2 regions of the Shewanella sp. SW32 genome follow, and region 2 is predicted to be linked to the other one. Evidence: riboswitches for the same ligand, from Rfam matches in the RefSeq annotation. Region 2 holds a riboswitch; the other holds the start of a gene.
The links. A riboswitch is a leader RNA that binds a small molecule or an ion and turns the genes downstream of it on or off. The one in region 2 is predicted to bind thiamine pyrophosphate.

Region 1: it holds a riboswitch for thiamine pyrophosphate, as region 2 does, so the genes downstream of both, thiC (phosphomethylpyrimidine synthase ThiC) here and L5M28_RS21650 (TonB-dependent receptor) in region 2, are expected to answer to the same signal.

What each region holds. Positions count from the first base shown of each region.
Region 1 is NZ_JAKKSJ010000004.1:65,750-69,179, forward strand. It holds gene L5M28_RS03255 (hypothetical protein) at 1-1,105, shown strand, start outside; TPP riboswitch at 1,273-1,371, shown strand; gene thiC (phosphomethylpyrimidine synthase ThiC) at 1,573-3,430, shown strand, end outside.
Region 2 is NZ_JAKKSJ010000053.1:6,159-9,588, reverse strand. It holds gene L5M28_RS21650 (TonB-dependent receptor) at 1-2,096, opposite strand, end outside; TPP riboswitch at 2,151-2,289, opposite strand; gene L5M28_RS21645 (Crp/Fnr family transcriptional regulator) at 2,487-3,167, shown strand; gene tsgA (MFS transporter TsgA) at 3,235-3,430, opposite strand, start outside.

The sequences.
Region 1 (3,430 bases), on a different contig from region 2:
AGCCCAAGATTTGGTACTGCAAGAAATCCGTGCTGAACATCAAGATCAAGATAAATTGGTTTCTGAATCTGAATCCAAACCTGAACTGTCTAGGACGATACAAACTAGTGCTCAGGGATTGGGGACGGGATCCGTTTTGCGTGCTCGTCAGCCGTATTTCAAAGGATTCAGTTTGTTATTTTTTGTGCTCTTAGTGCATGCGTGTTTATTTTTACTTATCTGCATTTTGTGGCGCCCGCAGTTAAATCCCTTTGGATTGAAGGAAATAGAAAGCCGTGGCCCTAAAGTGACAGCGATCAAGGCTTACTTTATTTATGCTCCCGCGGTAGAGAAAGCCGAAACCTCGGAGTCCAAAACTGAGATCAAGACCGAGGATAAGACTGAAGCGACAAGTTCTGTTACGCCTACAATTGTTCCCACACCTCAAACTCAAGTGAAGCCTCTGCCAATACTTGAAAAGGTCATGCCTGAAACAATAGCACCCGAAAAGGCCGTCTCTGAAAAAGTAGAGTCGGAAAAAGTGAACCCAGATACGGTTAAACCGAACATCACTCAATCGAGCCAATCTCAATCAAAGAAAACTCAATCAATTGCCCCAAGTGATGAACAACCCACTGAAACGATGGCAACAAAACCAACGAATACGTTGGATACCTCAGAATTAAAGCCGCAGCTTGGCGCTAAGAGCTCGCCTGCAGCAGAAGGTGAGAGCACAATAGCGACAAGCTCAAGCATGAGTTTATTCACCCAGCAATATTTTGAACGTCAGCGCGAGCAAGCGCTCGATGCTCTCGTCATTGAACAGGCCGATAAGTTCACCCGGAAATCGAATATGAGTGAAATGAGCCCAGAGATGGAGGTGCTATTTGTCCCTAATGCTGATGATTTCGGTGGCACAACGAGTCTAGATTTACCCTTAGACCCAAATCGTATTGTGCGTAAAGGGGATACTTGTTATCGCGTGGTACAAGTCGGCACTCAAGTTAATCCTAACGCCGAAAATTTAGGTTTTCCCATTAACTGCAGTGGCAAAAAAATCAATCAAGCTATTAATGATGCCATTCAATCTCGATTAAACAAAATGATGCTCAAACCCCATAAATAGTGACTTTCTTTTATGATTTATTTTCATGCTAATTATGAATTTTTTAGTTTAATTTTATTTAATCAATTAAAAACAATGAATTATGAATCTTTATTTTGGATTGGTGGTTAAGGTTTTTAATTGCTTTTTTCCTTGTTTGTTGCTGCCGCTTCTGTCTATACTGCCCACTCATCTTGTCGGAGTGCCTCTTGGCTGAGACCGTTTATTCGGGATCCGTTGAACCTGATCAGGTTAAAACCTGCGAAGGAAACAAGCGTAATAACACACATTAAATCGCTAAAATAGACGGCTTGAACACCTGTTTACTCAGCAGTGTTTTAAGCCTTAATGTTTAGATTTAATCGTTATTGAGCAGGGTAACTCAATTTTTGAAGCCAGTGTTGGCCACAAAAGTTGATTGCCATGTCCAGCTATCAACAACGCAATTCTCCAGACAAGCAACTCCATTTTTTAACGTGAGATTGCTTATGTCCAGTTCAAACCCAAACCCAGCTGTAGCTGCCAATGCGATAGAAATCACAGCACCAGAATCGACAATCCCTAATAAATCGACAGTGCCTAATAAATCGGCTGAGTCTAGTCAATCAATCGTGCCTAAGGCGCCGAGTCGCCGCGAAACCCGTGCGCAGTCCCAAGCCTTTATCGATACGTTAGCGCCACTGCAACATCCTAATTCACAAAAGATTTATCTCGAAGGTTCCAGTGCCGATATTCGCGTTGGCATGCGGCAAATTCTGCAGACTGACACATTTGTCGGCGGTACTGATGATGCGCCTATCATGGAAAAAAATCCGCCAATCCGCGTGTATGATTGCGCCGGACCTTATTCCGATCCTGAGGCCGACATCAATGTGCGTCTAGGCCTTGGTAAATTAAGACAAAACTGGATCCTAGCCCGCAACGACACAGAGCAATTATCCTGCGCGACCTCAGACTTTACCCAACAAAGACTCGCCGACGACGGTTTAGATCATCTGCGTTTTGAGGCAGGCTCGAGTGCCATTGTCCGCCCACGCAGAGCGCTGCAGGGCAAACGAGTCAGTCAATTACACTATGCCCGTCAAGGGATTATCACGCCAGAAATGGAATATGTGGCGATCCGCGAGAACATGGCACTTGCGCAAGTACAGGATGAAATCCTCAATCGTAAAGCCAAGGGCGAAGCCTTTGGTGCCTTAGTCGGCGAACCGATTACCGCCGAATTTGTCCGCGCCGAAGTTGCCCGTGGCCGCGCGATTATTCCGCTGAATATTAACCATCCCGAAGCCGAACCTATGATTATCGGGCGTAACTTTCTGGTGAAAGTGAACGCCAATATCGGTAACTCGGCGGTGACGTCTTCCATCGAGGAAGAAGTGGAAAAGCTCGTCTGGTCTACCCGTTGGGGCGCAGATACGGTAATGGATTTATCCACGGGTCGTTATATTCACGAAACCCGCGAGTGGATCATCCGCAACTCACCAGTGCCCATCGGCACAGTGCCGATTTATCAAGCGCTGGAGAAAGTGAACGGCGTGGCAGAGGATTTAACGTGGGAAGTGTTCCGCGATACCTTGATTGAACAAGCTGAGCAAGGTGTTGATTACTTTACTATTCATGCTGGTGTGCTGCTGCGTTATGTGCCGATGACAGCTAAACGTGTTACTGGGATCGTTTCTCGCGGCGGTTCAATTATGGCCAAATGGTGCCTGAGTCATCACAAGGAAAACTTCCTCTACAGCCATTTTCGTGAGATCTGTGAGCTTTGCGTCGCCTACGATGTATCCCTGTCTTTAGGTGATGGTATGCGTCCAGGCTCAATTGCCGACGCTAATGATGCCGCCCAGTTTGCAGAGCTTGAAACCTTAGGTGAGCTAGTCAAAATCGCGTGGGAATACGACGTACAAACCATTATCGAAGGGCCGGGACATATCCCGATGCAGCTCATTAAAGAGAACATGGACAAGCAGTTAGTTCACTGCGACGAGGCGCCGTTTTACACCCTTGGCCCACAAATCACCGATATTGCACCTGGGTATGATCATTTCACCTCCGGCATAGGCGCGGCCATGATAGCTTGGTACGGCTGCGCCATGTTGTGTTATGTAACACCAAAAGAACACTTAGGATTACCGAATAAACAAGATGTTAAGCAAGGTTTGATTGCTTATAAGATTGCTGCCCACGCCGCCGATGTGGCCAAAGGTCATCCGAGTGCGCAAATTCGTGATAATGCGCTGGCAAAGGCGCGGTTCGAATTCCGCTGGGAAGATCAATATAATTTAGGACTCGATCCTGAAACCGCGCGCGCTTACCACGATGAATCTTTACCGCAGGAATCCGCTA
Region 2 (3,430 bases):
GCCTCATAACCTACGCGAGCATTGACGATAGTGTAGGGTTCAGAGCGGGATTCATTGCTGTCTGAATAATAGAATTCACTCTTACCGCTAAGATTCAGGTTAGCAAACCAACCCGAATTAGCACGATAAGTCCCGCCAAGGCTGTAGGTAACGTGTGGAGAATGGGCCAGATCGCGGCCAGTTAAATCCACAAACTTATCTTCACCCACCTCATACTGATAATCACCATAGGCTGTATTTAAATAGCCAAGGCTAGAATATAAATGCCAATTACTATCGATGTACCAATTAGCATCAATTTCAAGACCATAGTTTTTTGAACTTCCAGCATTATCTACAAAAAGAATAAACTCACTTATATCTTCAGGATTTTGTTTAGATGCAGATACTTGCTGGTCTTGTCTATCCATATAAAAAATAGCAACATTCGTACTAAGAGCGCCAGATAACCATGCAGATTTAAGACCTAATTCATAGTTATATAAAGTTTCCGTATTAAACTCTTTTTTATCACTGAAATCAGCGGGAAGTGTCATATTAAAACCACCCGCTTTATATCCTCTGGCAACGCGAATGTAAGCATTATGCTGTTCACTCAGTGCTTTACTCAATGCGAGATGACCACCCCACATAGTTTCAGAGGGCGAAAAAGCATCCAGATTTGTATCACTATAATCACTCGAGCGATTTTCTAATCTCAATCCAAGAGACAGTAAATAATCATGACTCATATCGATATCGAGTTGACCAAATATCGCATAATTTTTCGCATCATATATTGAATCCAGATATTTAGTTCTTTCTTTAAAGCTAGGATTCAAACCACCGTTACTATATTTTGCATAATCAACCAGACTGTTGTCTTCCTGCAAATTAGAAAAATAAACGCCAAATAACCAATCAGTCGATTCGTTAAATATTTTCCCTGCATCATTTGAAGTAAGACGTAATTCTTGAGTAAACGTTTTTCTTTCACCAACTTTTGACCATGTTGCATCATACACACAAGGCAACTTTCCTATTGAATTCCAATCGGCATCATAAATATCACATTGCTTCCCAGCCCAATACTCAGGGTTCGACCAATCGCCATCGTAACTGTAATGGTGATCGGTATTCGCAAAAGAGGTTAACGAAGTTAATTCGAAGTTTTCTGCGCCGGAATAGGTCGCTTTAAAACCCGCGCCTGTGGTGCGCTGGCTATCAACACCCGGTTGATCCGATGTTGTCTGGGTTGGTGAATTGGTTAAACTCCAGACATCATAGCCATTATCAAAATCGGCATGCAGCACAGTTAAATCAAACTGCAAATCATCTGTCGCATACCAGCGCAGCTTAGCGCGGCCGCTGAATTCATCGCGACCATTGGTATCATCACGGTCTAAATACAAGTTATCGTGGTAACCATTTTGCTGATGTTGCTGCATTGACACACGATAAAGCAGCTTGCCAGAATCCGTTAATGGGCCAGAACTGAAACCACTAAAAGTGCGTAAATCATCATCGCCTAACGACACTTCGCCGCCATGCTCAAACACATCAGTTGGATCGTTACTCTTCAGATAAATCAATCCCGCTAAGGCATTCGCGCCATAACGCGTCCCCTGCGGTCCACGAAGCACTTCGACCTGCTGTAAATCGTACATGCTCGACACCATGCCAATACCGGATAAATCGATATCATCTATGATGTAACCCACGGAAGAATTAGGTGCGCCTTGGTATTGCTCCTGCTCCCCTACACCGCGAATTTGAAAATATTTCGGCCGAGAGCTTCCACCTGACCAGTTAAAATTGGCGATAGAATTAAGCAAATCTTCAAAGTGTTGCGCACTTTCATCTTGAATTTTTTGACTGTCGATAACGGTAATGCTGGAGGGCATTTTTTCTAAGCTTGAACTGCGAAAATCCGCCGTCACCACCATGACTTCCATCTCAGTGCTGGGATCGGGTCTGTCAATAGCGTCGGTTTGTGCAAAAACAGGGGTGCTCAGCGCTGCAGCGATGGCTAACGCCAGCGGCGCTCGGGCTAAAAATAAGCTTGGCAATACGGTTGAAAATGGAGATTGATGGTTTGACGTTTTACGGTTTGACATAGGACCTCAAATATAATGTTTGAGATCCGGCAACGAATAAGCGATTCAGAAGTGTGCTGTTGATTGGCCCATTCCTACGCCGGTATTAGCCGGATCAGGTTCTAAGGGTTCGTCAGATGACATCTCAGTTTGCAGCCGTTAACGTTAAAATCAGAGTAACATTAATGCACAACAAACACCCCTTGGCGGTGCCTAGTATACATGACGGAAATAAAAAGTGGGCACTCTTATCTCTGCGATTCAATTAAATGTCGCGAAAACCACTGCCCTTCAGTCCGTATGATGAAAATATCTTTAGTAGCCGCCTAAATCCTTTCGTCCATTTGACCGCCTATTATGATAATGCTATAGAAGGTCGCAATTTCGAACACAGTAAGAGGACAATAGTCGATGCAGCTAAAACCTTTATCGAAAGGACGTTATAGCCAGCGATGGGAGCAAGACTATCCACTTATTGAAGCGGTTGTACTTAGCTGCATCAGCGAAATAAAAATGCTCAAAAAAGGCGCTCACCTCATGACGCAGGGGGAAGCGATGGCATCACTTGTATTGGTAAAGCAAGGTCGAGTATCGCTCGGCCATACCGCAAGAAATGGTCGGTGTTTTCAATTAGGTACTATTGATTGTGATTCACAACTGTTTGGCGAAATGGAGTTCTTCACCCAGTACCACTGTCAACTAGACATTATTGCCAGTGAACCCTTAGAAATCATGTTGATTAGCGCTGAAAAACTACAACATTGCCTCGGTCAGCATCCTCAACTCGCGCTATTTTTCGCTAGTGCAATTGCGATTGACTACCAAGACACAGTGGATATTTTTACTCGACGACTGCTCTATCCCATCAGTTATAACGTGGCATTTGATATTTACCATGAATACTTAAATGACTTGCCCGTAGATGGCTTTAGTAAACGCTATTTAGAGGCTGAACGATTTGGTACTACCGACCGAGTCTACCGTCGGGCGCTACAAAATCTTGAGGAACGAGGCTTAATTGAGCGGAAAAAAGATGGCATTCGGATTTGTGATCTCAACGCACTCAAGAAATTTGTTGAAGCAGGTATATAACCGCTTTCAACATAACCCACACTCGACTTAATTTAACAACCGAGTGTGGGATGGATGCACAGGTAAATTAACTTACCGATGGAGAGTGTTGTTCCATAGCCGATTTCATCCGACTTGAAACGATCAATAGCATAAATATCGCTGCGTAAAGCAGAGGTATCACATACATCACTGTTTGTAATCCGATAATACGTTCAAAGAAAGAACTGATGGCTGGGCTAAACATCGCCCCAGCACTTCCGCTAATAAGAATATATGACACA